DNA from 4 places in the Streptomyces sp. NPDC048291 genome. Region 1 is predicted to be linked to each of the others. Evidence: riboswitches for the same ligand, from Rfam matches in the RefSeq annotation. Region 1 holds a riboswitch; each other region holds the start of a gene.

Region 1 (7,430 bases):
GCCCGTCGTTGCCGAACGCCGGGAACCAGCGCAGCTTGAACGAGAACGCCTCGACGAGCAGCAGCCCGACCCAGAACGTCGGCACCGACACCCCCAACGGGGGCAGTGACAGCAGCAGTTGGCGCAGCCACCGGCGTGAGGTGTACGTCGCCACCACCGCGAGCCCGCCGCCGAGGACCACCGCCAGCAGCAGCGCGGCACCGGTCAGCCGGAGCGTCTGCGGCAGCGCGTCGGCTAGCGTGGCGGTCACCGGGCGGCCGGTGGAGACCGCGTCGCCGAAGTCCCCGCGCACCGCCCGGCCCAGATACTCCGCGTACTGCACCAGCACCGGCTTGTCGAAGCCGTACTCGTGCCGCAGCTCGGCGAGTTGCGCCGGATCGACCTGCCCGGTGTCCATCCCGGCACCCGCCATCGCGGACACCGGGTCACCGGGAAGGAAGTCCAGCACCAGGAACGACACCGTGTAGGCCGCCCACAGCACGCCGACCGCCTGCGCCAGCCGTTTGATCACGTAGCGGCGCATCAGCTAGCCGATCCAGGTGTCGTGCAGCTGGATACGGCTGCCGGAGTCGAACGCCAGGTCGTGCACCTTGTCCGAGACGCCGAGCTGGGTCTGGAGCTCCACCACCGGCACGTCGTACGCGTTCCGCACGATCAACCGCTGTGCCTCGCCGACCAGTTGCCGCCGCTTCGCGATGTCCGTGGTCGCGGCCTGCGCGGACAGCGCCGTGTCCAGCGAACTGGCGGCCAGGTGGTAGAAGTTGCCCAGCCGCGTGGAGAAGGAGCTGCGCAGGATGTCCGGGTCGGCGCGGGTGGTGTTCCCCCACACCACGTCGAAGTCACCGGACTGGAGCGTGGTGGCGAACTGGGTGACCGGGAGCTGCTTGAGCACCACGTCGATCCCGACGGCCTTGAGCTGCTGCTGGACCAGCTCCAGCGCGGGCTGGTTGGTGGCCGCGTTCGGGAACCAGCTGATGGTCAGGGACAGCTTCTTGCCGGCCATGGCTCGGATGCCGTCGCTACCCGTCTTCCAACCGGACTGGTCCAGCAGGGACTTGGCCTTGGCCGCGTCGTACGCGAGGTCCGAGGACAGGTCCGTGTAGTCGGGTGTGGTGTGCGCCAGGACGCTGGTCGCCGACCGGGTGCCGGTCGGGAAGACGGTGGCGGCGATCTGTTTCCGGTCGACGGCGGCCGAGATCGCCTGCCGGACCTTCGTGTCCTTCAGCAGGGGCCGGGAGTTGTTGAGCCCGAGGCCGAACACCACTCCGGGGTTGGCCCGGCTCCGCAGGGTGACCTGGCCGCCCTTGAGCGCCGCCTCGTCGGCCCTGCCGACGCTGCTGATGGCGTCCACCTGCCCGGACTGGAGACTGCCGGCCCGCACCCCCGCCTCGGGCACGACCTTGAACACCAGCCGGTCCAGGTAGGCCTCGCCCTTCTTCGTCCAGAGCGAGGAGCCCCAGTCGTACCCGGTCCGCCTGTCCAGGGTGATCGACTGGTTCTGCACGTACTGCTTCAGCACGAACGGCCCGGACCCGACCACCCCGTCGCTGCACTTCCGCTGCGGGCTCTGCCTGATGCTCGCCGAGGACTCGATGCCCAGCGAGTGGGTCGAAGTCGCCTGCAGGAACTGGGCGTTGGGCTGCTCGAAGGCCACCTTGACGGTGAGCGGGTCGACCGCGGTGGTGCTCTTGACGCCGCTCAGGTAGCCCTCGGCGAGGGTGCCCAGGGCGCCGAGCCTCGGCACCGCGTCGAAGTTGTCCTTGACCACCTGCGCGGTCAGCTTCGAACCGTCGCTGAAGGTGACTCCGGACCGCAGACGGAATGTGAACGTCCGCGCGTCGGCGCTGATGTCCCAGCTCTTGGCGAGCCACGGCACGATCCTGCCGGTCTTCGGGTCCTGGTCGGTCAGGGAGTCCACGATCTGGCGTACCGAGTAGATGGTGTCGTTGCTGCCGACCTGCTGCGGATCCAGGCAGCCGGCGTCGGAGCCCACCGCGAAGGTCAGGGTGCCGCCGGACTTGGCCGGGCCGCTGCCGCCGCCGGAGCCGTCGTCGCCCGAACCGCACGCGGTCAGCAGGACGCTGGTGGTCAGGAGCGCGGCCAGGGGCGCCCATCGGATGGTTCTGAAATCCGGGAGTGCTCTCACGGAGGGGTCTCTCCTACTCGTGTCACCCAGGCGCGACCGCGCAGGGAAGTGCGGTGCGGGGACGGGCAGGTGCGTGCGACCCGGGCGGATCGAACCCGGCCGGGGATGCGCTGCGCAGACAGGGGGTTGGCATGCCGACGACACCGGGAACCGGCGGCGGGCGGAACGGCGGCGCGATGACGCCGTGGCCGGTGACGGAGGTCAGCCGGCGCCGGCCGCGCGGGTCAGACCCGACAGAGGCAGCTGGTCGAGCGCTTCAGATCGATGTGGCGCCGGCGCGAGAGCCTGGAGTACGCCGTGGCGTCGGTGGGGGAGGCCGCAGGATCGACGCTGTGCCGCATGCCGGTCCCTCCCCTTCTCCGGCCCCGGTCACGGGGCCACGCGCTTGCGGGAGTCGTCGGTGACCCCGCCGGGCTTTCACCTGGAGCACCCCACCGCGCGGGAGGGTTGCCGGTCAGCGAGCCAGGGCTTGACGCTGACACTCAATGCCGTTGGTGATGCTACGGACCGGTTTTGTCGTACGTCAATGCCACGACCTGACGCCCCCTCCGGGAGGCAGGGGCCGTCTCACGGGCCGGGACGGACGGTGGACGCACCTTGTTCCGCGTGCTGTGCTCCGGTCATGGAGACCGCAGGTCGGGCACACGCCCTGTGGCTCGGCCCGGCACGCGCTCACGGATGGAATCGCCACCGGCCCTCGGAGACGACGTCCACCTTGCCGTCCCTGACGCGGATCGCCGTGTCGTCGTCGATGAAATAGACCGGGAAGTCCGCGCGCGAGGCGATGCGGTCGGCCCACGGGTCGTCCCGCTCGGGGAAGTCCGGCGAATACAGGTGGGGCTTGAGATACCAGTCGAAGAGGCCGAACGGCGGCTCCACGGTCGTCGCCCCGAGCACGTGGAGGTCCGGTGTGTCCCCGATGACGTCGGCCGAATGGGCGGTCAGGTTCCGGCTGAAGATCATGGAGCCGGCGCTGACTCCCACGTAGACCCGGCTCGCCAGCGCCTCCAGGAAGCCGTCGGCAAGGCCGTTGCCGGTGATGCTGCGCGCGAGGTGGTAGTGGTTGCCGCCCTCGACGTAGATGACGTCGGCGTGGAGCAGCCGGTCGAGCACCAGCTGCCGGGGCAGGCCGTTCAGCTCCAGGACGTCGAACTCCCGCCAGCCGAGACCGTGCAGTCGGTTCATGTCCGCGAGGAACCATCCGTGGTCCCCGGGCTCGGCGACGGACGCCGTGGGAACGAACACGACGTTGGCCGACGAGAACGGCTTGCCCAGCATGTCCCGCAGCGCGTCCCGCAGCGTCTCGTTGCGCAGGCCGCTCGCCGTCAGCAGAAGGTTCATCGAGCGAGCCAACCATGATCGGGGGACGCGCGCAACGAACCAGCGAACGGCCCGACCTCTCGGTGTGGGAGCGTGCTGGTGGCAACGCCGAGGAGTACCTGTTGATCTTCGGCTGCCCCGAGCAGCTCGCGGCCCGGCGGGACGGCCGCCCCCCCCACATCACCGGAGTCACCGCGTGAACCAGCCGAAGGAGAGCCGCCCATGACCACCTTCCCCACCGCGCAGGCCGTGCGGACCACCCCCGAGGGTCTCCTGTGGGAGCCGAGCGAACGCTGGGTGCGGGGCCGCAAGGGCGAGGTCACGGTCGTCGACAGCCGCCACCCCGTCCTCGTCTGGGAGCCGGGTGTTCCCGTACCCCTGTACGCGTTCCCGCGCGCGGAGGTGCGCGAGGAACTCCTGCGTCCCGCGGAGAACCCGCCGACCGGCACCCACACCGGCTCGCGGATCTTCTACGACGTCGAGGTCGACGGCGAGCTGCTGGCGAACGCGGCCTGGACCTTCCCGGCCGCCGACCTGGCCGGCCACATCGCCTTCGAGTGGTTCCGGCGCGTCGGACGGGGCCTGGACCACTGGTACGAGGAGGAGGAAGAGATCTTCGTCCACCCCCGTGACCCGCACAAGCGGGTGGACGCCATCCCCAGCAGCCGTCACCTCGTGGTCGAGATCGACGGCACGGTCGTCGCGGACACCCGCCGCCCGGTCCTGCTCTTCGAGACCGGCCTGCCCACCCGTTACTACGTCCCGCGCGAGGACGTCCGCCTCGACCTGCTCGAAGCCACCGACCACCACACCGGCTGCCCCTACAAGGGGACCGCCCGGTACTGGTCGTGGCGCGGCGAGGCCGACGTCCCGCCCGACGTCGTCTGGAGCTACCCGGACCCGTTGCCCGCGGTCGGCGCCGTCAAGGGGCTCCTCGCGTTCTACAACGAGGCCGTCGACATCACCCTCGACGGCGAACGGCTGGCGCGCCCCGTCACCCACTTCACCAAGGCGCTCACGGAGCGGCAGCGCACCTGAGGACCGGCGCGAAACCGCGGACGCGGTCCTTGTGCACGATCCCGGCTGGACGCCCTGCTGGAGCACGCCGGGACCCTGGACGACCCCGGGCAGGTCCGCCGCAGCCTCAACGAGTGGCACGACACGGTACGTGCCGCCGCTCACAACACCACCGTCTGGTCACTGCTGCACACCGTCGACGCCCAGGTGAAGACCAGCGCCCCTGGCGGACCCGCACGGTCGAGGACACCTTCGACGCGACCCTCGGCGAACACCGGGCGATCACCGAGGCGATCCGGGAGGACGACGCCGAGACGGCCCGGCTGCGCATGCTCGCGCACCACGAACACGACCGGGACACGCGCATCCGGCAGAAGGTGCGCCGGGACACCGGCGGTGGACTGCCGCCCGGCTGACGGCGGTCGGGGACGGCGGTCCGGGACGGCCCGGGTCGGTCCGGCAGCCCGTTGCGGGTTGCCGTATGCCCGGTCGTCTGGAAAGTGCGCTCTTGTCATGACAGGGCGGGACGGCGGACTCTGGCAGCAGGCACGGCGGTACGCGTACCGGACGTCGGATCCCCGACGGCCCTGAGGCGGCTCAGGAGGCTCCCGGATGTCGGTTTCACCGGAGTGCGGCATCGATGGTCCTGCCCTCACCGAACACGAGGCGGAGGCACTGGTCGAGGGAATCTGCTTCAAGACGGGCCCGCCGCGCAGCGTCGGGGTCGAGGTGGAGTGGCTCGTCCACCGGGAGCGGGCACCGCACGACCCGGTGGGCCGGGCCGAGTTGGCAGCGGCCCACGCCGACCTGCGCACCCTCCCGCTGGCGTCCGGACTGAGCGTCGAGCCCGGCGGTCAGGTGGAACTCAGCTCCCGGCCGGCCCCGTCACTGGCCGACTGCGTCTCGGAGGTCTCCGCCGACCTGGACGCGGTGCGCACCGCACTGCGCGGGCACGGCCTGACCCTGGCCGGGATGGGCGTCGACCCGTGGCAGTCCCCTCGCCGGTTCCTGCGGGAGCGCCGCTACGACGCGATGGAGGCCTGCCTCGACCGTACCGGCTCGGCCGGACGCACCCTGATGTGCACGTCGGCCTCCGTCCAGGTGTGCCTCGACGCCGGACGGGAGGAACCCGGCGTCATGGGATTCGCCCGCCGCTGGTGGCTGGCCCACCACCTGGGCGCGGTCCTGGTCGCGGCGTTCGCGAACTCGCCCATGGCCGAAGGCCGCGCCACGGGCTGGCTGTCCACCCGGCAGCTGAAGTGGGCGGAACTCGACCCGGGCCGGGCCGGCGGACCCTCCCTGGCGCATGGCCCGCGCCACGCCTGGGTCCGGCGGGTCCTCGACGCGCCGGTGATGTGCGTACGGCGGGACGGCCCCTGGGAGGTGCCGGACGGGGTGAGCTTCCGCGAGTGGACCCGCTCGCGCTCCATGCGCCCGCCCACCCACGCGGACCTCGACTACCACATCAGCACCCTGTTTCCGCCGGTCAGGCCGCGCGGACACCTCGAACTGCGCATGATCGACGCCCAGCCCGGCGACGACGGGTGGATCGTCCCGCTCGCGGTGGTCACCGCCCTGTTCGACGACCCGGACGCCGCCGCGATCGCGCACCGGGCCGTGGCGCCGCTGGCCGAGCGGGCCGCCGGGGCACCGGCGCCGCACAATCCGCTGTGGACCGCCGCGGCACGCCACGGACTCGCCGACCCCGGACTGCGGCGCGCCGCGGTCACCTGCTTCGACGCCGCGCTGGAGGCCCTGCCCCGAATGGGCGCGAACACCAGGGTCGTGGACACCGTCGCGGCCCACGCCGACCGCTACGTCCGACGCGGCCGCTGCCCCGCCGACGACGTACTCGACCGGGCGGCGTCCGCGCGGCACCGAGCGGAACGGTGAGGCACGTCGCGCTGTTGCCGCGGTAACGCCCGAGGCCGTCAAGTCGTCACTGAAGCACGAGAGTTCGGGCCGCGTCGTGCTCCCGGCCGCCGACGTGCTCAGCCCGCCTGGCGGCGCTCGGGTGCCGTCAAGGGCCTCCACCCCTCAGAAACCGATCGGTTGACCGTACGTCGGCCGCCCCGGCCGCTGTCCAGGACGAGCGACGCGGCCCACGGCGGCTCGGCGGCCCGCTCGCTCCACGGCCTGGCCATGGGGATCGACTTGCCGCCGAGGATTGATTGAAACCGTTCAATCGGTCCTGACTCGCCTCCTCGTGCACCGGTCCTGCCCGCGAACGCCACGAACCAACCGCGTCGCGAAATCGCCCGCACGACGATTGACCCCCGCGCCGCCCGGCTTTACGTTACCCACGCCCCTCAGTATTGAATCGATTCAACCAGCAACGATTCATTCCACCCGTGTGAGTGAGGAGTCGCAGATGATCAGCAGGAGGAACATGCTCGCGGGCGCCGCCGCCGCGGTCGCGGCGGCCACCGTCGACGGTGTGTCGGCATCGACGGCGTCGGCTTCCGGGCGGCCCCGGGCGCAGGCCCGTACACAGCCCGGCACGGCGGGGGACGGGCTGAGCGTCGCCGCGCCGACCGTCGAGTACGTCCGCCACCCCCTGGGCCTCGACGCCCAACGCCCGCGACTGAGCTGGCCGTTGGTCTCCGACGGGGTGGACGTGCGGCAGAGCGCCTATCAGGTCCGGGTCGCCACCACGGCCTCGGGCCTCGCCCACCCCGACGTCTGGGACAGCGGGAAGGTCGCCTCCGGCGAGTCCGTCCTCGTGCCGTACGCCGGTCCCGCGCTGCGGTCCCGGACGCGCTACCACTGGTCCGTGCGGGTGTGGGACGGCGCGGACAGGGCCTCCGGCTGGAGCGCACCGTCGTGGTGGGAGACCGGGCTCATGGGCACCGGGCAGTGGACCGCGGACTGGATCTCCGCACCGGCGAGCCTCACCGACGCGCCGTCCTTCGACGGCGGTTCGTGGATCTGGTTCCCCGAGGGCGAC
Region 2 (7,430 bases), on a different contig from region 1:
CGCTCGGTGAAGCCGATCGACTCGTAGAGCCGGATCGCGTTCGCGTTGCCGGGGGCCGCGTGCAGGAACGGGGTGTCGCCGCGCTCCCGGATGCCGGCGGCGACCGCGCGGATCAGGCGGGTGGCCAGGCCCCGGCCCCGGTGCTCCGGGTCGGTGCACACGGCGCTGATCTCCGTCCAGCCGGGCAGCCGCAAACGCTCGCCCGCCATGGCGGTCAGCCTGCCCCGGTGTCGGATGCCGAGATAGGTGCCCATCTCGACGGTCCGGGTGCGGAACGGGCCGGGTTCGGTGCGGGCGACCAGGTCCAGCATCTCGGGCACGTCGTCCGGCCCGAGCCGTACCGCCTCGGGGGCGGGTTCGGCCCGCAGTGCGGTGCCGACGAACTGGACGCCGGTCCCGCCGCCGACCACCTCCCAGCCGGGCGGTGCCGCGCGGACCGGCTTGATCTTCACGGTCGCTCCCGGGCCGACGAGCGTGCGCAGGTCGGCCCAGGCGGCCGGGTCGGCGGGATCGGCCAGGGCGGCGTACGCGTAGACGTCGTCGGGATACCGGGCCGCCCGCCCGACCCGCTCCGCGAGATGAGCGTGCGGGCCGCTGAGGGCCGACCAGACGGCGTTGTCGAGCGGGGACGTGCCGGGTGCGACGGGGGCCCCGCCTCCGTGGAGGTCGGTCTGGAGGGTCACGGAGGCGCGGTCCTTTCTCGCCTTGCGGTGTTCCTTCTTGACGGGTAATCAGAAATTGACGAGTGGTCAGGAGTTGTCGAGCGGCAGTCCGGGCGGGTTGACCTCCGACTTGGCGACGGCCTCGTTGGAGAGGTTGTAGGCCTTCAGCCACTCGGCGTACTGGCCGTTCGCGATCAGGTAGTTGATGGCGTCCGCAAGGGGCTTGGCGAGGCCGCTGTCCTTCTTGGCGCTGGCCGCGATCAGGCCCTGGAGACTGCCGCCCGCGCCGGAGTAGGTGCCCGCGGTGCGGGTGGCGTTCGGCGTGTTCGCGGTCTGCTTGTTGTGGTACGCGATGCCGGGGTTGGGGCCGAGGTAGGCGTCGATCTTGCCGCTGGACAGGGCCAGGTAGACGCTGTTGCTGTCCTGGAAGTACTTGACGGTGAGCTTCTTGCCCTCGCTCTCCAGCTTCTTCTTCCACTCCAGGAGGATCTTCTCCTGGTTGGTGCCGGCGCTCACCGAGACGGTCTTGCCGGCGAGGTTCTCGTAGTCGCCGTCGAAGTTCCAGGTGCTCTTCTTCGGCACGGTGAAGGCGAGGTTGTCCTGCCGGTAGGAGGCGAACTCGTACTTCTTCTTGCGCTCCTCGGTGTCGGTGACGTTGGAGAAGGCCACGTCGACCTTGCCGCTGTCGATGCCGACGAACATGTTCTCCCAGGTGGCGTTCCGGATCTCGGGCTTGAGGCCGAAGACCGCGGCGACCAGGCGGCCGAGGTCGGGCTCGGAGCCGGTGAGGGTCTTCTGGTCGCTGCCCACGAACGCCAGCGGCGGGAACCCGGCGGGCAGGGCGCCCTCGCCGATGACCAGCTTGCCGCTCTTCCTGACGGAGGCGGGCAGTTCGGCGCTGATGGACTTGACCTCGGAGACCTTGATCGTGGTCTGGGTGGCGGCGCCGTTGGAGACCTGTCCCACGACGACCTCGCCGGTCTTCGCGGCGGAGGTGGTGGTGGCCGCGTCGCTGTCGCCCCCGCAGGCGGCGAGCCCGGTGGCGAGGGAGGCGACGGCGGTCGCCGCGGTGATGCCTCTGAGCAGGCTGCGTCGGGTGAGGAGCGTGGGCATGGCTGTCCTTCGTGTTGCGGTGAAAGGTGTGGTGAAGGCGGTGGTGAAGGGAGTGGTGAAAGGTGTGGTGAAAGGGGGTCAGAGGACCTTGCTGAGGAAGTCCCTGGTCCGCTCGTGCTGCGGGTTGTCGAGGACCTCGGAGGGCGGGCCCTGCTCGACGATCCGGCCGCCGTCGATGAAGACGACCCGGTCGGCGATCTCCCGGGCGAAGCCGATCTCGTGGGTGACGATGACGAGGGTGGTGCCGCTGGTCGCCAGGTCCTTGATGACGGCGAGGACCTCACCGACGAGTTCGGGGTCCAGGGCGGAGGTGGGCTCGTCGAAGAGGATGACGCCGGGGCGCAGGGCGAGCGCGCGGGCGATGGCGACGCGCTGCTGCTGGCCGCCGGAGAGCTGCCGGGGGTAGGCGCCGATCCGCTCGCCGAGGCCGACCCGTTCCAGGAGTTCCTTGGCGAGGGCCTGGGCAGCGGGCCTGCTGAGCCTCCCGGTGGCGGCCGGGGCGGCGGCCACGTTGTCCAGCACGGTCAGGTGCGGGAAGAGGTTGAAGTTCTGGAAGACGAAGCCGATCCGGCCGCGCTGGGCCAGGATGGCGCGCTCGCTCAGCTCCTTGAACCGGTCGCCGTGGCGCTTCACGCCGATCGGCTCGCCGTTGACGCTGACGTGGCCGCGCTCGGGCTTCTCCAGGTGGTTGATGACCCTGAGAAGCGTGGACTTGCCGGAGCCGGACGGGCCGAGGACGACGGTGACCTCGCCCGGGCGGACGGTCAGGTCGATGCCGTCGAGGACGCGGTGGGCGCCGTACCACTTGTGGACGCCGTGGATCTCCAGGGCGGCGGGGGCCGTCTCCAGGGTGTCGGTGGTGGTCATACCGCGGCCTCCCGGCGGATGCGGGCGCGCAGGTCGGTGAGGCCGGCGCGGAGTTTCTGCAGGGGGGTCGGCGGCAGCGCGCGGGTGGCGCCGCGGGCGTAGTACCGCTCCACGTAGAACTGGATCACGGAGACGACGCTGGTCAGGATCAGGTACCAGACGGTCACCACCAGGAGCAGCGGCACGATGTCACCGGGGTAGGTGGAGCCCATGCTCTGCGCGGAGCCGAAGAGGTCGAGCAGCGAGACGTAGAAGACCAGCGAGGTGCTCTTGATCAGGCCGATCAGCTGGTTGACGTAGTTCGGGGTGATCGACCTGAGCGCCTGCGGGAACACGATCTTCCGGAACTGGTAGCCCTTGGGCAGGCCGAGCGCGGCGGCCGCCTCGTGCTGGCCCTGATCCACGGAGAGGATGCCGCCGCGCACCACCTCGGCCGCGTAGGCGGCCTCGTTGAGGCTGAGGCCGATGACGGCGACGACCATGTCGGTGGCGAGCCTCGACTCGTCGAAGGAGAAGAAGGCCGGCCCGAAGGGGACACCGATGCTCAACGTCTTGTACAGGGCGCTGAAGTTGTAGAGGAAGAGCAGGACCACGATGAGCGGTATGGAGCGCAGCGCCCACACGTAGGTCCAGCTGACCGCGCGCAGCACGGGGCTCCTGGAGAGCCGGGCCAGGGCGAGCAGGATGCCACCGAGCAGGCCCAGCACCGCGCTGTAGGCGGCGACTTCGAGGGTGATGGCCAGTCCGTCGAGGATGGTCGGGCGCAGGAACCAGTAGCCGAAGCGGTCCCACTGGTAGAAGGGGTTGGTGACCAGTCCGTGGGCGAACTGGGCGACGAGGACCAGGGCGACCGCGGTGGCGATCCACCGTCCCGGCCTGCGCAGCGGCAGAACGCGCTGTGCGGCGAGGGGTTCTGACGGTTCGTCGGCGGCGGGGGGCGCCTCGGGGGCGGCGATCGTGGCGCCTGGGGGTTCACTCATGGCGGGCTCCGGCGGAGTCGGACACCCACGTGTCCCACGGCGGAGGCCGCGCACCGGGCCGTGTTCGGGCACGGAACGGTGCGCGGGGGCGCGCGGGGCACGGGGCTGGGCGGACGGCGGCACACCGGGCGGCCGGTGTTTCGACGGGGACGCTGGGGTGCGGAACTGCGGGAAACCGGCGGGAAGGCCTGGTCAGACCCGACAGCGGGCACAGCCCGGTGCGGTACACGCGCTACACAGGGCGCTGTTGACACGGAGCAGGTCGACGGCGCGGTCGGCGACGAGCGGGCTCCGGTACGGGCGTACGCAGCCCTCGGCGCGGCGCTGGGCCGTCCTGGAAGCTGCGTACATGTCCGTCACCTGTCACTGTCGTGCCGGCCCCGGAGGGGCCTCGCGCTTACCGAATCGTCGCTTGCCGAAACGTCGTCGGTCCGGTCGTCACCTGGGGCACCCCACCGCGGTGCGAGGGTTGCCGGTCAGCAAGCCAGGGCTTGACGCTGACGCTCTTGACCGTTCTGAGCCGTAAGTAAGTCAGTTGCCCGAACGAATGTCAACGCCTGTCCGATGGGCGAAACGGTCCGGACCGCTCTCACCTGCGCGGACCGCGGGGAGCGTCCGCCGCGTGGCCTGCCCAGTCCAGGATCTGGACAGCCGCGCCGGCGGCCTCCAGGCCCCGGCAACGGCCGTGGTGGCGGCGGGCGATGCCGTCGAGGTCGAGGTGGACACCGAAGGCCGGATGGGCGGCCAGCCGCCGGGCGTAGGCCCACAGCACCGGGTGCCCGGCGACGGCGTGCACGGCGGCGGCGTCCAGGTGGTTGCGGTGCACGGTGTCGAGTTGCACCAGGGCCACCCACAACTCGATGTCCGCCGCGGTGAGTTGCCCGCCGACCAGGAACTCCACCCCGGTCAGCCGGCGCTCCAGCCCGTCCAGGGCGGCGAGCAGCACCTCCAGCGCCTCCGGGTCGCCGCCCGCGCTCCCGGCCTGCTGAGCGGCCTGCTCGATGTCCTCGGCGCAGAGCCGCTCGACGGCCTCGATCTCGGCCTCGGCGCCGCACGGGTAGAGCCGGGTGACACCGTCACCGAAGTGCTGGTCCAGGTCGCGCAGGATGTCCCGGCTGTGGGTGCTGACGATCCTGCCGGACCAGCCGTCGCTGAACACCGGAGCGAGGGCCGGTCCCGAGTAGCGGTGCGCGCTGGCCTCGTACAGCGGGCGCAGCGCCGTGTGGCCGCCGTCGGGACGGTCCGGGACGGCGGGCAGGAAGGTGACCGGACAACAGTCGTCCAGGGCCAGCAGGCTGTGGCCGACGGCGATGCGGAGGCCGTCGGGACAGGCCGTGGAGAGGTGCAGCCGGTAGCGGCGCGGCACGGCGTAGTGGCCGCTGCGCGCGTCGCGGCCGATGCGGCCCCGGAAGGCGGGGGCGGTGCGGACGGACGGCAGGGCGGCGAGTGGAGTGATGGACATGCGTCTCCCCGGGGGCGGGCGGGCGCGCGGACGTACGCGCGGCGGAAGCGTTCGTCGGTGGGTTCTCGGTGAGCCGTGGACCGGTGGGCCGCGGCTCGGCGAGGGGGGGCTCGGCCAGAGGGACTCACCGAGAGGCATCTCGGTGAGCCGTGGCTCGACGGGCCGTGGTGTCTCCCGGCGGGTGGGGACCCGCCCGTACGGCCGGGGCCGGCCGCTCAGTCTCTGCGGCCGGTCGCGCCACACATCCGCAACAGGTCGATGTGGCGGCGGGAGGTGAGCAGGGGGGCCGTCCAGGGTGCGGGGCTCTCTCGGCGCTGTCGGCCGGTGAGCGTGCGCAGGCGACCCATCGTTCCCTACCTTTTCACTAGGATTCCCACCTGGAGTGTCGATCGGCCCTCGCCCGGCGTCAAGGGGGCGTCCACGCCTGGGACACCGGGCCCCGACTTGCCGCCGGCCGGCCGGGGCGGTGCGCTGGTGGCGGGGGCCGAGTGACAGGAGCCGGAGCCGATGACCGAGCCCCCGGGTCCCGGGCCGGTGCCGGGTGCCGTACCCGAGACCTTCGCGTTCCGCTGCGGGCGGTGCGGCCACGGCTGGGAGGCCACCTTCCAGGCGGTGTTCTTCACCGACCCGGTCGCCGACCCGGAGCTGCAGTCCACCCTGGAGTACGTCGACGAGGCCGGCCGGGCCGTGCCGTCGCCGCTCTCGGACGCGGTGTGCCCGCGCTGCGGCAGCCGGCGGGTGCGGATCACGGCGGCCGGGTCATGACGCTCACCCGAATGGCACGTGCGGGTGGTCGGCGCTCGTGGCCGGTGGTGGCGTGGAGGGACGTACCGGCGCCGTCCGCCCGGTGACGTACCGCGTTCCCGAGGAGGCAGTCGCGATGACCCGTCGTCCGTCCCGACCCGCGCGTGTGCTCGCCACGGCCCTGGCGACGGGGACCCTGCTCGCCACGGCGGTGGCCTGTTCGGACGGCAGCGGCTCCCCCGAGGCCGCGGCCGTCTCCCCCGCCGCCGAGCGCTCCCCGGCCCCGTCGCGCACCCCCGCCCTCACCGGCCCGGGGGCGCAGGCCGCGCTGATCACGCCGGCCGACATCGAGGACGACTGGCAGTTGGCCAACGACGCGGCCACCTGGCGCAACCAGATGCTGGTCGGGAAGGTCGACGTCGCCGAGTTCCTCAACGCCAAGTCCGACGCGGCCGACTGCCAGCGGCTGCTGGACAGCCTCTACTCCGACACCCTGCTGGGCCGGGCCACCGGCGCCTCCGGGCTGCGCGGCTTCACCTCGCAGGACTCCCGGCTGCTCTACCAGGTGGGCGACTACGGCCAGGCCGGCATGGACGCCACCATCAAGTGGCTGAAGAACCTGCCCACGGAGTGCAACCAGTTCTCGGCCACCGGCTCGGACGGCAGCAAGCGGACCGTGCAGGTCGTCGAGTACAAGGACCCGCCCAAGGCGGGCGACGCGCTGGCGGCGCTCACGGTCACCGTGCAGGGCACCTCGAACGGGCAGCCGGCCACGACCACCCTGGACGTCGTGGCGTTCCGCGTCGGCGCCTCCGGGGCCGCGGTCACCAACGGCGGCCTCTCGGGCGTCGACCACGACAGCACCGCCCTGGCCGTGCAGAACGGCGCCAAGCGCCTCAAGGACGTGCTCTCCGGCAAGACCCCGGCACCGCTGCCGAGCCAGTTCGACTAGGTCAGTGGGGTTCCGGCTCCTCGGAGTTGCGCTGGGTGCTGCCCGGTTCCCCGTTGTCGCGGTGCCAGGCGACGACGAGTTCGTCACGGGTGCCGAAGCGGACCAGGTGCCGGCCGACGACACCCTCCAGGACATCGAGGTTGTCGGGGTCCGTCTCCACGGTGAGCAGCAGGGCGCCCTCGGTCGCGGTGAGGGTGCCGGTGCCGTTCTGGAAGACGATGCCGCCGGTACCGCTCTCCTCGTCCCAGCTGGTCTGCGAGCGGCGGCCCAGGTGTGAGGCGAGCTGTTTGGCGTAGCGGGCGGGGCGGTCGGTGGGGACGCGGGCTTCGGAGCGGGCCATCTGGGACTCCCGGTGGTGCGGGGCGGGCGTACGGCGACGGGCTCACGCTACGTCGGGGCAGGGGGTCCGGCGCCGTACCCGGGTCCGCAAGCTTTGCATACCGGTCGCGTCACCTGCTCCGCGGAGTTCGCGCCTGCGATTTCCCCGCGCTGCCACCGTGCGGGCGGCCGCAGGCCCCGCGGGCGGGCGCCTGCGGGGCCTGGACGGCGTCGTCGGTCGGGGTGTCAGCCGTTCACCGGCCCCCGCGCCGTCCGTGCCGCCTTCGCCAGGTCGAGGTCCGTGGTCTCCGGGGCGAGGAACTGGGAGACCA
Region 3 (7,430 bases), on a different contig from region 1:
CAGCCGCTCCAGTTCGGCCCGGCTCTCCTCGTCGGCCCGCTCGGCATCCGCCCGCTGGGCCTCCTCGCCGGCCGCCGCCACGAGCTTCACCCAGCCCATGGGGCGCAGTACATAGGCCGCGGCCGCCACATCGAGCGGGTCCGCGGCCGGGGGCGGGGAGCCGGAGTCCAGGGCACCGGCCAGTTCCGGCTGGGCCTCTCTCAGCTTCTCCCCGATCCGCTGCCGGAAGAGGGTGTCGGTCTCCAGTGCGGCGGCCATCGCGTTCCCCGCGAACTTGGCCCGGCGATTCGGGGCGAATCGGGCGTACTGCCGCAGCTGTGCGGGCAGTTCGGCGACGGTCAGACCGCCGAAGCCGTCCGACACGATCTGTACGACACGCCGTCGCACGCCGTCGGGCAACGGACGGTCAAGCACCTCGGCGGTGCCGTCGCCCGGCCCCCCGCCTGTGGTCTCCACCATCCGTCACACCCCATCACCTGTACGGGGCCGCTCCCGGTCTCAGGAGTCGGCACCCGGCCTGTCCACGAGTTCCACCTGGTCCACCGCGTTGCACCAGCGGCAGCGCACCGACTCGATGGTCTCACTGACCACCTCGCGCTCCTCGACCTTCGGCTCACCGGCCAGGTCGAGGTGGACGTACTCGACCACCTTCGACGAGCGGGTCACGTCGAAGCGGGTGAGGTTGCCGCAGAGGGTGCAGCGCCACCGCGTCGTGGCGGTCGGCAGGGGAACCGTCATCGTGGCTTGTTCGCTTCCTTCTAGTGTCCGTGACGCGCCGTCCCGACGCGTGTGGCTCGTAACCCTACGGCCTGGCGGGTACCCGACGCCGCCCTGTCCGCGGCGGCGAGGCGATCTGCACCGGTGCGTCCGGTTACGCCATGCTCTATGTCCATGATCGGCAACTGGAACACGACGGCGGCCCGGACCCTGCGGAGTCTGCGGGGCACGTCCGCGCCCATGACGTACACCCTGATCGCCGTGTGCTGCCTGATCTTCGTGCTCGGCCCCGCCTCCGGCTTCAACCCGTCCTACGGCACCGGAGAGGCCCTCGCGACCGCCCAGCGGGCGTATTTCCGGCACTGGGGGGTGGTGCCCGCCGACCTGTTCGACGGTCCGGCGCGGGAGGCGCTCACCCCGGCCACCGCGCTCTTCATCCACGGCGGCTGGGTACACCTGCTCGGCAACATGCTCTTCCTCTTCGTCTTCGGGGCGATGACCGAGGAACGGATGGGCCGCGTGGAGTTCACTCTCTTCTACCTCTGCTGCGGCTACCTCGCGCTGCTCGGCTACGCGGTCGCCAACGCCACGTCCCCGCAGTCGCTGGTGGGCGCGTCCGGGGCGATCTCGGCGGTGCTCGGAGCGTTCCTGTACCTGTTCCCCAACGCCCGCGTGACCAGTCTCCTCCCCTTCCTCTTCTTCCTCCCGCTCCGGTTCCCGGCCTGGGTGGTCCTCCCGTTCTGGGCGGCCCTCCAGTGGGTGGCCCTGAACCAGGCCCCCTCCGGCCCCGGCGTCGCCTACCTCGCCCACCTGGTCGGCTTCGGACTCGGGTTCGGGTACGCGTGGGTGCGGTACAGGAAAAAGAAGGGCGCGAAGCGCGGCCTTGGAAGGGTGGTGGTGGGCGACGGGCGGGCGACTAAAGTGAAGGTCGCCCCAGCTCCGGCACCCGAGGGAGAGAACCAGCCGTGATCACCGCGATCGTCCTCATCAAGACCAGCGTGGACCGGATCCCCGAGATCGCGGAACGGATCGCCGCGCTGGAAAGCGTCAGCGAGGTCTTCTCCGTCACCGGCACGTACGACCTGATCGCCATGGTCCGGGTGAAGCAGCACGAGGACCTGGCCGAGGTCATCCCCGGCTCCATCAGCAAGATCCCCGGCGTGGAGGCCACGGACACGCACGTCGCGTTCCGCACGTACTCCCAGCACGACCTGGAGGCGGCGTTCGCGATCGGCCTGGACAGCTAGAAGACGCCGTCGGCTGCAGCGCGCCTTTCTTTTGGGGGCGCGGGGAACTGCGCGATCAGCCCCCACCGGCCCGCAGCGTGGTCCCCCGCGGGTGCGTCGTGGCTTGTCGCGCAGTTCCCCGCGCCCCCAAGAAGGTGGGTCAGCTCACCGCCGGGACGCAGCGGCCGTCCTCCGTACGGTAGGACCACTTGGCACCGTCGGTCACCAGTTCCCGTACCGCCGTCACGAAGCGCTCCACGTGTTCGTCCGGCGTCCCCGCCCCGAAGCTCACGCGGATCGCGTTGAGGGACTTCTCGCCCGGTGCCGCCTCCGGCGCCCCGCACTCGCCCTGGGTCTGCGGGTCGGAGCCGAGGAGGGTCCTGACCAGCGGGTGGGCGCAGAACAGGCCGTCGCGGACGCCGATGCCGTACTCGGCGGAGAGGGCGGCGGCGAAGTGGCTGCTGTTCCAGCCCTCCACCACGAAGCTGATCACGCCGACGCGGGGCGCGTCGTCGCCGAAGAGGGAGAGGACCCGGACCTCCGGGACCTCGGCCAGCCCCGCCCGCACCTTCTCGATCAGGTGCCGCTCGCGGGCGACCAGCGTGTCGAAGCCGGCCTCGGTGAGCGCCTTGCAGGCGGAGGCGATGGAGTAGGCGCCGATCACGTTGGGCGACCCCGCCTCGTGCCGCGCCGCGCTCTCGTGCCACTCCACGGCCACTCCCCCGTCCTCACGCCGGGTGACCTTGCGGCTGGCGCCGCCGCCCGCGAGGTAGGGCTCGGCGGCCCGGAGCCAGTCGGCGCGGCCGGCGAGGACGCCGGAGCCGAAGGGGGCGTACAGCTTGTGGCCGGAGAAGGCGATCCAGTCGACGTCCAGGTCCCGGACGGAGACCGGGTGGTGCGGGGCCAGCTGGGCGGCGTCCAGGACGATCCGGGCGCCGTGCGCGTGGGCGGCCGCCGCGAGTTCCCGTACCGGCCACAGCTCGCCGGTGACGTTGGACGCGCCGGTGACGCAGACCAGGGCCGGACCGTAGGGGTCGCGGGCGGCGAGGGCGCGTTCCAGGGTCTCGACGGCCTGCCGCGGGGTGCGGGGGGCGTTGAGGTAGGTGACCCGGGCGTCCTGCCACGGCAGCAGGGAGGCGTGGTGCTCGGTCTCGAAGACGAAGACCTGGCAGTCGGCGGGGAGGGCGCGGGCCAGGAGGTTCAGGGAGTCCGTGGTGGAGCGGGTGAAGACCAGCTGGTCGTCGGGGCGGCAGTCGAGGAACTCGGCGACGGTCCGGCGGGCGTTCTCGAAGAGGTCCGTGGAGAGCTGGGAGAGGTAGCCGGCGCCGCGGTGGACGCTACCGTAGTAGGGGGCGTACGCCGCGACGTCGTCCCAGACCCGCTGGAGGGCGGGGGCGCTGGCCGCGTAGTCGAGGGCGGCGTAGGCGACCTCGCCGCCGGTGACCAGCGGGACGGTGACATCCCGGCCCAGAACAGGCAATGGGGCACAAACGGACTGGGCGGAGGCAGCGGTGGAGACGGACATGACGGAGCTCCTGTGAGGGTAAGCGGAACCGCCGCGCCGGACGGTGTGTCGACGGCACGGGGAAAGCTGAAAAGGGGTACGCGGAGGCGGGGCTCTACGCCCTATCGCATTCGCTTGCTCACAGAAGGCTCCCTCGTACGACCAGGACCCCTGGTGCTTCGAGGGGTCCGCGCTTGCCGTAGACCTCGCTGCCTACGGCCTGGTCTTCACCCGGGGCACCCCGCCACGGACGGAGGGTTGCCGGACAGTCGGCCGGGGCCTCATGACTGTCACTCATGACCTGAAAAGGAACCTAGGCGAAGTGATCGCCGCCGCGCAACTTCTGTCCGGATGACGGGACAGGGGAGTTTCTCTTTTCTCCGCCGCGACGGCGATCAGCCGCGACGGCGCGGTCCGGTGGTGCCGAACCGCGCCTCGGACCGACGACCGCGGTCCCTACCTGTGCGTCGCCGCCGCCCAGCGCACCAGCGTGCGCTTGGCCGCACCCGAGTCGATCGAGTCGGCCGCCTTGGCCATACCCGCCCGCAGTTGCTCGGCCAGCGACCCGGTGCCCGGGTCCAGGGCCACCAGCGCCGCCGCCGAGTTCAGCAGCACCGCGTCCCGTACCGGGCCCTGTTCGCCGTCCAGGAGCCTGCGGGCGACCTCCGCGTTGTACGACGGGTCGCCGCCCCGCAGCGCCTCCACGGGGACCAGGTCGAGGCCGGCGTCACGGGGGTCGAAGGTCTCCTCCGTGACCTTGCCGTCGCGGACGGTCCAGACGCGGGACGTGGCGGTCGTCGTCAGTTCGTCGAGGCCGTCGTCGCCGCGGAAGACGAGGGAGGAGTGGCCGCGCTCGGCGAAGACGCCCGCGACGACGGGGGCCATGCGGGGGTCGGCGACGCCGACGGCCTGGGCGCGGACCCGTGCCGGGTTGGTCAGCGGGCCGAGGATGTTGAAGACCGTGCGGATGCCCAGCTGGCCGCGCGCGGCGCCCGCGTACCGCAGCGCCGGGTGGAACTTGATGGCGAAGCAGAAGGTGATGCCGGCCTCCTCGGCGACCTCGGCGACCCGCTGCGGGGTCAGGTCGAGGTTGACGCCGAGCTTCTCCAGGACGTCGGAGGCCCCGGACGCGGAGGAGGCCGCGCGGTTGCCGTGCTTGACGACCTTCGCCCCGGTGCCGGCCACCACGAGCGCCGACATCGTGGAGATGTTCACCGTCTTCGCGCCGTCGCCGCCGGTGCCGACGATGTCGACCGTACGGCCCGGCACCTCGATGACGTTGGCGTGCTCGTACATCGTGCGGACGAGCCCGTTGATCTCCTCGACGGTCTCGCCCTTGGCCCGCAGGGCGACGACGAAGCCCGCGATCTGGGCGTCGGTGGCCTGGCCGCGCATGATCTGGTCCATCGCCCAGGCCGTGGCGTCGGCGCTCTGGTCCTGGCCGTACAGCAGCGCGTTCAGTACCTCGGGCCAGGAACGGCCCGCCGCGGTGTCGCCTCCAGCGGGGGTCACAGCGCTCATACGGCCGCTCCTGATCGTCGTACGCCACATATCCGGTTTCCACGCCTACCCTATCCAGCTCCGGGCACCGCGAAGGGCCCCCGTCCGATGTACGGACGGGGGCCCTTCGGCTGTGGCGTGGCGACGCGGTCGATCAGTGGTGGCCGTGGCCGCTCGTGATCTCCTTGTACTCCTCGACGGTGGGCTTCGGGATCTGGTTGTCCTCGCCGTAGTAGGCGCCGCTCAGCTTGGCGCGGAGCTTCTCGGACCCCTTGATCTTGCGCTCGACACCGTTCTCGTCGACCGCCGGGCCGATCTGGGCCGGCTCGTACTGGTGGTGCGCCGTGAGGGTGTGCAGCTGCTCCTGCGAGAGCGGCTCGTGGACCTCGATGAACTCACCGTGCGGCAGCCGCTTGATGATGCCCGTCTCGCGGCCGTGCAGCACCTTGTCGCGGTCCCGGCGCTGGAGGCCCATGCAGATCCGCTTGGTGGCGATGAACGCGATCACCGGTCCGGCGAAGAAGAAGATCCGGACGAACCAGGTCACGTCGTTGATCGACAGGTGGAAGTGGGTGGCGATGAGGTCGTTGCCACCACCGATCAGGCCGATCATGTACACGGTCACCCAGGCGACACCGAAGGCGGTGCGGGTCGGGGCGTTGCGCGGGCGGTCCAGGATGTGGTGCTCGCTCTTGTCGCCGGTGACCCAGGACTCGATGAACGGGTAGAGCGCGATCGCGCCCAGGACCAGACCGAACAGGACCAGCGGGATGAAGACGCCCAGGACCAGGGTGTGGCCCCAGAAGTTGATCTCCCAGCCGGGCATGTAGCGGATCAGGCCCTCGGCGAAGCCCATGTACCAGTCGGGCTGGGCGCCGGTGGACACCTGGTCCGGACGGTAGGGGCCCATGGCCCAGATCGGGTTGATCTGGGTGGTCGCCGCGATGGCCGCGATGACACCGAAGACCAGGAAGAAGAAGCCTCCGGCCTTGGCCATGTAGACCGGCAGCAGCGGCATGCCGACGACGTTCTTCTCGGTCTTTCCGGGACCCGCGAACTGCGTGTGCTTGTGGTAGAAGACCAGGATCAGGTGGCCCACCATCAGGCCGAGCATGATGCCCGGCAGCAGCAGGATGTGGATCGAGTAGAACCGCGCCACGAAGTCGTGGCCGGGGAACTCGCCGCCGAAGAGGAAGTACGAGATGTACGTGCCGACGATCGGCATCGACAGGATGGCGCCCTCGGTGAAGCGGACACCGGTGCCGGAGAGCAGGTCGTCCGGGAGCGAGTAACCGGTGAAGCCGGTGAACATGCCCAGGACGAACAGCAGGAAGCCGAACAGCCAGTTGATCTCACGCGGCTTGCGGAACGCGCCCGTGAAGAACACGCGCATCATGTGCACGAACATGCCGGCGAGGAAGATCAGCGCGGCCCAGTGGTGGATCTGCCGGATGAGCAGGCCACCGCGCACGTCGAAGGAGATGTGCAGGGTCGAGTTGAACGCCTCGGACATCAGCTGTCCCTGGAGCGGGACGTAGCTGCCGTGGTACGCCACCTCGTTCATCGACGGGTGGAAGAACAGCGTCAGGTACACACCCGTCAGGATGATGATGATGAAGCTGTACATGCACACTTCGCCCAGCATGAACGACCAGTGGTCGGGGAAGATCTTGCGCATGTTGGACTTGGCCAGGGAGTAGATCCCGAGCCGTCCGTCGGCCCAGTCGGCGACACGCTCGCCGGCCGGCGCCTTCCCGCGCTCGCGGGACTCTGTGGTCTCTGAAGTGCTCATCCGCGCTCCCAGAAGGCAGGACCGACGGGCTCGTCGAAGTCGCCGAGCGCCTGGAGGTAGCCCTCCTCGCTCACGCCGATGCGCAGCTGCGGCAGGGCGTGGCCGGCCGGGCCGAAGATCACTCGGGCTCCGTCGGAGAGGTCGAAGGTGGACTGGTGGCACGGGCAGAGCACGTGGTGGGTCTGCTGCTCGTACAGCGAGATCGGGCAGCCCACGTGGGTGCAGATCTTCGAGAAGGCGACGATGCCCTCGTGCGACCACTCCAGCTCGCGCTTGTCCTTGATGTTGTCCGGCTGCAGCCGGATGATCATCAGGGCCGCCTTCGCCATCACGTTCTGGAAGTCCTCCTGGGACTCCTCGACGCCCTCGGGCTTGGCGAAGGTCAGCGAGCCGACGGCGACGTCGGAGGGACGCAGCGGCTCGTTGGTGTTCATGTTGACGAGCAGCTTGCCCTTCGACCACGCCGTGTGGCGCAGCGAGGTGCCCGGCAGCGGGCCGAGGTCGCGCAGCAGCACGACGCCGGAGAGCGGGACCAGGGTCAGCGCGCCGAACATCGTGGTGCGGATCAGCTTGCGCCGGCCGATCGCCGATTCCTTCGCGCCCTGCTTGAAGTCGGCCAGGACCTTGGCCTTGACCTCCGGCTCGGCCGCGATGGCGTGCCGCTCGTCGGCGACCTCCACGTCGGACATCA
Region 4 (7,430 bases), on a different contig from region 1:
CTGAGGGGGTGGTCAGATACTGTCGGCTGCATGGGAACCCACATCACGGAACCCCTTCCGACGCCGCGGACGGCCGCTGGGCGTGACGGCCTGGCCGCGCTGCTCTCGCGGCCCGGCTCCGCGCTCGTCGGGCTCGACTTCGACGGGACGCTCGCGCCGATCGTCGCCGACCCCGAGCAGGCCAGGGCCCACCCGGACGCCGTACCGGTGCTGGCGGCGCTCGCGCCGAAGGTGGCCGCCGTCGCCGTGGTCACCGGCCGCCCGGCCGAGGTGGCCGTCCGCTACGGCGGCTTCGCGGGCGTGCCCGGCCTGGAACACCTGGTCGTCCTCGGCCACTACGGCGCCGAACGCTGGGACGCGGCCACCGGCGAGCTCACCGCACCGCCCCCGCACCCCGGCATCGCCGCCGTCCGCGCCGAACTCCCCGCCCTCCTCGACCGCGCCGGGGCCTCGCAGGGCACCTGGATCGAGGAGAAGGGCCGGGCCATCGCGGTCCACACCCGCCGCGCCGCCGACCCCCAGGCCACCTTCGAAACCCTCCGCGCCCCCCTCACCGACCTCGCCACCGGCCACGCCCTGATCGTCGAACCGGGCCGCCTGGTCCTGGAACTCCGCCCCCCGGGCATGGACAAGGGCGTGGCCCTGCGCGAGCACGCCCGGCACATCAACGCCGGCGCGATCCTCTACGCAGGCGACGACCTCGGCGACATCCCCGCCTTCGCCGCCGTGGAGAAACTCCGCGAGGAGGGCGTCCCCGGCCTGCTGGTATGCAGCGGCAGTACAGAGGTGACCGAGCTCGCCGACCGCGCGGACGTGGTGACGGACGGCCCGGAGGGGGTCGTAAGACTCCTGAGAAGCCTGGCAGCTTTGAGCGCCGCTTAGCCGTAGCGCCCCTTCAGGGGCGCTGGGGGTCCCCCCGGCCGAAGGCTGGGGGAGGAACTGCGCGACCAGCCCCCACCGGCCCGCACCCGAATCTCTACCGAACTACCCGCCCAACGCCTCAAGCTGCTCAAGAAACCAAGCCGCCGGCGGCAACGCCGTAGCCCCCGCGGCCAGCCGCTTGCACCGCTCCGCCCGCTCCTCCACCGGCATGGCCAGCGCCAGCGCCAACGCCAACGCCGTCCCCCCGATGTCGTACGGGTTCACCACCACCGCGTCCTCGCCCAGCTCCTCGTACGCCCCCGCCTCCCGCGACAGCACGAGCACGCACCCCTCGTCCGACACCACGGGAATCTCCTTGGCGACCAGGTTCATCCCGTCCCGGATGGGGTTGACGAGCGCCACGTCGGCCAGCCGGTACGCCGCGAGGGAGCGGGCGAAGTCGTCCTTGACGTGCAGGACCACCGGCGTCCAACCCGCCGTCCCGTACGCCGAGTTGATGTCGTCGGCGACCCGTTGCACCTCGGCCGTGTAGTCGCGGTACACCGCGAGGTCCTGCCGCGACGGGTACGCGAACGCGACGTGCACCACCCGCTCCCGCCACTCGGGGTGGTCGTCGAGCAGCTGCCGGTAGGCCAGCAGTCCCCGCACGATGTTCTTCGACAGCTCCGTGCGGTCCACCCGGACGATCGTCTTCCGGTCCGTGCCGCCGATCTCCTCCCGAAGCGCGGCCATCCGCTCGCCGACGTCCGGTTCGTGCGACCGCTTCCGCAGGAACTCCGCGTCGGCGCCCAGCCCGTGCACCCCGATCCGGGTCCCGCCGGACGCCGGGTCGGCGGCCGGGATCCCCGGGCCCAGCACCGTGTGGCAGCAGTCGACGAACGCGTCCGCCCACCGCCGCGTCAGGAACGCCGCGTGGTCGGCGCCCAGGATCCCGCTGAGCAGCTCCGCCGCGATGTCGTCGGGGAGCAGGCGGAAGTAGTCCGGCGGCGCCCAGGGGGTGTGGGAGAAGTGGCCGATCCGCAGGTCGGGGCGGAGCCGGCGGAGCATCCGCGGGGCCAGGGCCAGGTGGTAGTCCTGGATGACCACCACCGCACCCTCGGCCGCCTCCTGCGCCAGCGCCTGGGCGAAGGCGCGGTTGTAGGCCTGGTACGAACCCCATTGCCGCCGGAACTCCGCGTCGAAGACGGGCTCCAGCGGAGTCTGGTAGAGCATGTGGTGGACGAACCAGAGCACCGAGTTCGCGATGCCGTTGTACGCGTCGGCGAAGACGTCCGCGTCGATGTCGAGCATCCTGACCTGCTGCCCGCCGGTGTCCCCGGCCGGCAGCCGGCCGCCCTCGGCCCGCCGTACCGCCTCGCGGTCGCCGTCGCCCAGCGCCGCGCACACCCACACGGCGTTCGCGTCCGGCCCGATGGCCGAGAGCCCTGAGACCAGCCCGCCGCCGCCCCTCCTGGCGTGCAGCGAACCGTCTTCGCGCAGGTCGTACGAGACCGGGCCGCGGTTCGAGGCGACCAGCACCTCGGCACCGCCGGTGGAAGCCATGGGGGAAGCCATACGCGTCAACCTAGCCCGGCCCGTAAACGCTCAAACGTACGGCAGCGCCCGACGCGCCGCCGTATACGGCCGTACGGCGAACTCACGCCACCTTGCGTTCGGCGTACTCCGCGATCTCCGCCATCGGCGGCCGTTCCTCCGTGTCCACGGAGTACGTGCGCGGTTCGAAGCCGTCCTCGCCCCGTTCGAACTGGGTGAGGGAGGGGCGGATCAGGTGGCCGCGGGCCAGCCGCAGCTGGGCCGTGCGGTAGATCGCGGCGGACATCCGGCCGAGGGCCTGGCCGTCCTGGTGGCGGTGCTTGCGGACGCCGACGTCGACCTGGGCCAGCGCGTCGAGCCCGACCAGGTGCAGGGCGTCGACCAGCATGCCCAGCTCCACGCCGTAGCCGACCGGGAAGGGGAGCTGTTCGAGGAGCGAGCGGCGGGCCGCGTACTCGCCGCCGAGCGGCTGGACGAAACCGGCCAGCTGCGGCCAGTGCATGTTCAGCAGCGGGCGGGCCATCAGCTCGGTGACCCGGCCGCCCTGTCCGGCGGCGCCGCCGAGCGGGCGGTCGTACATCGCCTTGACCAGGTCCACGTCCGGGTCGGTGAGGAGCGGGCCGACGATGCCGGTGACGAAGTCGGAGGAGAAGTCGCGCAGGTCGGCGTCGATGAAGCAGACGACGTCACCCGACGTGACGAGCAGCGAGCGCCAGAGGACCTCGCCCTTGCCGGGGACGGCGGGAATGCGGGGCAGGATCGCGTCGCGGTGCACGACGCGGGCGCCGGCCGCCGCGGCGACGGCCGCCGTGCGGTCGGTGGAGCCGGAGTCGACGACGACGATCTCGTCGACGAGCGGCACCTGCTGCATGAGGTCGTGGCGGATGATCGCGACGATGTCGCCGACGGTCTCCTCCTCGTTGAGCGCGGGCAGCACGACGCTGACCGTCTGCCCGGAGGACCGTTTGGCGGCCATGACCCGGTGCAGCGGACGATCGGTTACGGACCAGGAGCGGGTGGCCAGCCAGCGCTCGACTTCTTCCAGCACGGTCAGCGGCTCCTCACTGTCACGGCCACACGGGGACGTGTGATCCATCTCGCGGTTCGGACGACTCTCTCAACTGTCCTGGCCTTCGGTTACAGTCTTGAACAACGCCGATGACCATCGCATGTCCTGGGGTCACCCGGCGTTGACAACCGCATACCGCTCATCCAGAGGGGCAGAGGGAAACGGCCCGTTGAAGCCCCGGCAACCCTCCAGTCGGTTCTCGTAGATCGCCGATCAGTGTCGATCGCTCGCGAGGCTCCCGGCTAGGGAAGGTGCCAAATCCGTCTCACGGCGAGATGCGTCGTGAGGAAGATGAGGAGAAAGGGCCTCGCCTCACATGGCTGCGCAGACTGTTGCACCCACCACCGACTCTACGACCGTCGACCTCGGTCCCGCCGCTGCCCTGAGCTGCCGCGAGTGCGGTCACCGGGTGCCACTCGGCCCGGTTTTCGCCTGCGAGGAGTGTTTCGGCCCGCTGGAGATCGCGTACGACTTCTCGGCCTACGACACCGAGGAACTCCGCAAGACGATCGAAGCGGGTCCCGCGAACATCTGGCGCTACGCGCCGCTGCTGCCCGTCCCCGCGGACGTGGCGACCAAGCCGAACATCAACCCCGGCTGGACCAAGCTCGTCCAGGCCGACAACCTGGCGCGCGAGCTGGGGGTCACCGGCGGGCTGTACGTGAAGGACGACTCCGGCAACCCGACGCACTCCTTCAAGGACCGCGTCGTCGCCCAGGCCGTCGAGGCCGCCCGCGCCTTCGGCTACACCACCCTCTCCTGCTCCTCCACCGGCAACCTGGCCGGCGCGGTCGGTGCCGCCGCCGCCCGGGCCGGCTTCCGCTCCTGCGTCTTCATCCCGCACGACCTGGAGCAGGGCAAGGTCGTCATGGCCGCGATCTACGGCGGCGAGCTCGTCGGCATCGAGGGCAACTACGACGACGTGAACCGTTTCTGCTCCGAGCTGATCGGCGACCCGGCCGGCGAGGGCTGGGGCTTCGTCAACGTCAACCTGCGGCCGTACTACGCGGAGGGCTCCAAGACCCTGGCGTACGAGATCTGCGAGCAGCTCGGCTGGCGGATCCCGGACCAGCTGGTCATCCCGATCGCCTCCGGCTCGCAGCTCACGAAGATCGACAAGGGTCTGCAGGAGCTGATCAAGCTCGGTCTCGTCGAGGACAGGCCGTACAAGATCTTCGGCGCCCAGGCCGAGGGGTGCTCGCCGGTGTCGGTGGCCTACAAGGAGGGCCACGACGTGGTCCGCCCGCAGAAGCCGAACACCATCGCCAAGTCGCTGGCCATCGGCAACCCGGCCGACGGGCCGTACGTCCTCGACATCGCGCGGCGCACCGGCGGTGCGGTGGAGGACGTCACCGACGAGCAGGTCGTCGACGCCATCAAGCTGCTCGCGCGGACCGAGGGAATCTTCGCGGAAACCGCCGGCGGAGTGACGGTTGGAGTCACCAAAAAGCTCATTGAGAATGGGTTGATTGATCCGGCAAAGTCGGTCGTTGTACTCAACACCGGTGATGGACTGAAGACGCTGGACGCGGTGGCGGGGACCGGACTCACCGCGACCATTCGCCCGAATCTGGAGTCTTTCCGCGAAGCCGGGCTCGCCTGAGTCCCCCGAGAAATAGGGCGTTGCCCAGACCGGAGGTAAAAACGTGAGCGTCACCGTTCGCATCCCCACCATCCTGCGCACCTACACCGGTGGTCAGGCCGAAGTCGCCGCCGAAGGGGCCACCCTCGGCGAGGTCATCTCGGACCTGGAGAAGAAGCACACCGGGATCTCCGCGCGCGTTCTCGACGACCAGGGCAAGCTGCGCCGGTTCGTCAACGTGTACGTCAACGACGACGACGTGCGGTTCGAGCAGGGCCTGGAGACCGCCACCCCGGACGGCGCCGGCGTCTCCATCATCCCGGCCGTCGCCGGCGGCTGACCTGCTGACCTGCTTGACAGGCTGATCGAATGACCGAACATTACCTTCGGTAACGCCGATCACCGACTGTTCATCTGATTGCCCCCTCCGTGAGAGAAGCGGAGGGGGCAATTCTGTGTGGTTGAGCGCGGTAGAGTTGGGGAACACGGTCCCGATCTCCAGGTCGGGAGCCCCGTATTCGATACCGCGAGCCCGACAAGAAGTAGCCAAAGTGCGCGGGTTATATGCGGCTTTTGTGACCTTTACGGGGCCCGACTTGCCCTGAATTCGGCCGAATTCTTGCTACATTCCGGACCCCTTCCGTCCAGAATTCTCGTCCGATTGACCTGTTGCAGACGGCAGTTGGACAGATACATTCAGCCGCGGTCGACGCGTTCCGGCGCACGCCCCCAACCAATGGGGGGTGAGGTCTGACCCGGATCCGCGAAGTGTGGATCTGTGCAAGGGCCAGTAATAGGGGAGTTAGGCATGGCTCAGGGCACCGTCAAGTGGTTCAACGCGGAGAAGGGGTACGGCTTCATCGCGGTCGACGGTGGTGCGGATGTTTTCGTCCACTACAGCGCGATTCAGATGGACGGCTACCGCACCCTGGAGGAAGGTCAGCGAGTCGATTTCGAGATCTCGCAGGGCCAGAAGGGGCCGCAGGCGGACATGGTCCGGCTGGCGACCAGCTGAAGCACGCGCCGACTGACAGCGACGTTCTTCTGTACTTGTCCGAAGGGCTCGTGCCTCCCGGGGCACGGGCCCTTCGGCATGCCCGGGCACGCCCCGCGCGGGCCGGACTCAGGGGGCCCGATCCCCGGGAGGCGCTTGCGCCCGCCCGTCACCCGACCACCACCCCTCAACGAGCACTCGCTTCGCGAGCGCGCCTTGCACTCTCGATGGGCGAGTGCTAATCATTGGCGTTAGCACTCTGAAGGTGAGAGTGACAACGAAGGACCGGGTCGGTGAGGCCCGCAGGCCGGGTGGGGCAAGAAACCCACGGGTCGGCGAGCCGTCCGTCGCGGGCGCGGGCGCGGTCCGAAGACTCACCCCCAGTCCTGGAGGGACCACTTCACATGGCCAAGATCATCGCGTTCGACGAGGAGGCGCGGCGCGGCCTTGAGCGCGGTATGAACCAGCTCGCCGACGCCGTCAAGGTCACCCTCGGCCCCAAGGGTCGCAACGTCGTCCTTGAGAAGAAGTGGGGCGCCCCCACGATCACCAACGATGGTGTGTCCATCGCCAAGGAGATCGAGCTGGAGGACCCGTACGAGAAGATCGGCGCCGAGCTGGTCAAGGAAGTCGCCAAGAAGACGGACGACGTCGCCGGTGACGGTACGACCACCGCGACCGTGCTCGCCCAGGCCCTGGTCCGCGAGGGCCTGCGCAACGTGGCCGCCGGTGCCAACCCGATGGCCCTGAAGCGCGGTATCGAGAAGGCCGTCGAGGCGGTCTCCGGTGCCCTGCTCGAGCAGGCCAAGGACGTCGAGACCAAGGAGCAGATCGCCTCCACGGCCTCCATCTCCGCCGCCGACACCCAGATCGGCGAGCTCATCGCCGAGGCCATGGACAAGGTCGGCAAGGAAGGCGTCATCACCGTCGAGGAGTCCCAGACCTTCGGTCTGGAGCTGGAGCTCACCGAGGGTATGCGCTTCGACAAGGGCTACATCTCGGCGTACTTCGCCACCGACATGGAGCGTATGGAGGCGTCCCTCGACGACCCGTACATCCTGATCGCCAACTCGAAGATCGGCTCCGTCAAGGACCTGCTCCCGCTCCTGGAGAAGGTCATGCAGTCGGGCAAGCCGCTGCTGATCATCGCCGAGGACGTCGAGGGCGAGGCCCTGTCGACCCTGGTCGTCAACAAGATCCGCGGCACCTTCAAGTCCGTCGCCGTCAAGGCCCCGGGCTTCGGCGACCGCCGCAAGGCGATGCTGAACGACATCGCCATCCTCACCGGTGGCGAGGTCATCTCCGAGGAGGTCGGTCTCAAGCTGGAGAACACGACCCTCGACCTGCTGGGCCGCGCCCGCAAGGTGGTC

Evidence for each region. Region 1 has a riboswitch for S-adenosylmethionine ahead of ACGF5O_RS32620 (putative leader peptide). Riboswitches for the same ligand answer to the same signal wherever they lie in the genome.
Region 2: another riboswitch for S-adenosylmethionine. It lies ahead of ACGF5O_RS09300 (amino acid ABC transporter permease); the one in region 1 lies ahead of ACGF5O_RS32620 (putative leader peptide).
Region 3: another riboswitch for S-adenosylmethionine. It lies ahead of ACGF5O_RS02230 (aminotransferase class V-fold PLP-dependent enzyme); the one in region 1 lies ahead of ACGF5O_RS32620 (putative leader peptide).
Region 4: another riboswitch for S-adenosylmethionine. It lies ahead of thrC (threonine synthase); the one in region 1 lies ahead of ACGF5O_RS32620 (putative leader peptide).

The regions. Positions count from the first base shown of each region.
Region 1 is NZ_JBICZC010000012.1:445,176-452,605, forward strand. Features, by position in the region: gene ACGF5O_RS32610 (ABC transporter permease) at 1-523, opposite strand, end outside; gene ACGF5O_RS32615 (ABC transporter substrate-binding protein) at 527-2,146, opposite strand; gene ACGF5O_RS32620 (putative leader peptide) at 2,371-2,487, opposite strand; SAM riboswitch class IV at 2,523-2,636, opposite strand; gene ACGF5O_RS32625 (peptidase E) at 2,819-3,487, opposite strand; gene ACGF5O_RS32630 (hypothetical protein) at 3,502-3,666, shown strand; gene ACGF5O_RS32635 (DUF427 domain-containing protein) at 3,689-4,504, shown strand; gene ACGF5O_RS32640 (hypothetical protein) at 4,618-4,899, shown strand; gene egtA (ergothioneine biosynthesis glutamate--cysteine ligase EgtA) at 5,096-6,376, shown strand; gene ACGF5O_RS32650 (alpha-L-rhamnosidase) at 6,855-7,430, shown strand, end outside.
Region 2 is NZ_JBICZC010000003.1:377,315-384,744, forward strand. Features, by position in the region: gene ACGF5O_RS09285 (GNAT family N-acetyltransferase) at 1-683, opposite strand, end outside; gene ACGF5O_RS09290 (ABC transporter substrate-binding protein) at 750-1,775, opposite strand; gene ACGF5O_RS09295 (amino acid ABC transporter ATP-binding protein) at 1,854-2,642, opposite strand; gene ACGF5O_RS09300 (amino acid ABC transporter permease) at 2,639-3,622, opposite strand; SAM riboswitch class IV at 4,011-4,134, opposite strand; gene ACGF5O_RS09305 (glutathione S-transferase C-terminal domain-containing protein) at 4,212-5,084, opposite strand; gene ACGF5O_RS09310 (hypothetical protein) at 5,592-5,849, shown strand; gene ACGF5O_RS09315 (hypothetical protein) at 5,965-6,780, shown strand; gene ACGF5O_RS09320 (DUF2218 domain-containing protein) at 6,782-7,120, opposite strand; gene ACGF5O_RS09325 (MFS transporter) at 7,345-7,430, opposite strand, start outside.
Region 3 is NZ_JBICZC010000001.1:517,682-525,111, reverse strand. Features, by position in the region: gene ACGF5O_RS02250 (NYN domain-containing protein) at 1-459, opposite strand, end outside; gene ACGF5O_RS02245 (hypothetical protein) at 499-738, opposite strand; gene ACGF5O_RS02240 (rhomboid family intramembrane serine protease) at 892-1,686, shown strand; gene ACGF5O_RS02235 (Lrp/AsnC family transcriptional regulator) at 1,683-1,964, shown strand; gene ACGF5O_RS02230 (aminotransferase class V-fold PLP-dependent enzyme) at 2,104-3,468, opposite strand; SAM riboswitch class IV at 3,633-3,749, opposite strand; gene trpD (anthranilate phosphoribosyltransferase) at 3,904-4,968, opposite strand; gene ACGF5O_RS02220 (cytochrome bc complex cytochrome b subunit) at 5,102-6,739, opposite strand; gene ACGF5O_RS02215 (Rieske 2Fe-2S domain-containing protein) at 6,736-7,430, opposite strand, start outside.
Region 4 is NZ_JBICZC010000007.1:187,141-194,570, forward strand. Features, by position in the region: gene otsB (trehalose-phosphatase) at 31-882, shown strand; gene ACGF5O_RS20360 (trehalose-6-phosphate synthase) at 985-2,424, opposite strand; gene ACGF5O_RS20365 (glucosyl-3-phosphoglycerate synthase) at 2,519-3,463, opposite strand; SAM riboswitch class I at 3,621-3,782, shown strand; gene thrC (threonine synthase) at 3,801-5,087, shown strand; gene ACGF5O_RS20375 (ubiquitin-like small modifier protein 1) at 5,131-5,406, shown strand; gene ACGF5O_RS20380 (cold-shock protein) at 5,875-6,081, shown strand; gene groL (chaperonin GroEL) at 6,465-7,430, shown strand, end outside.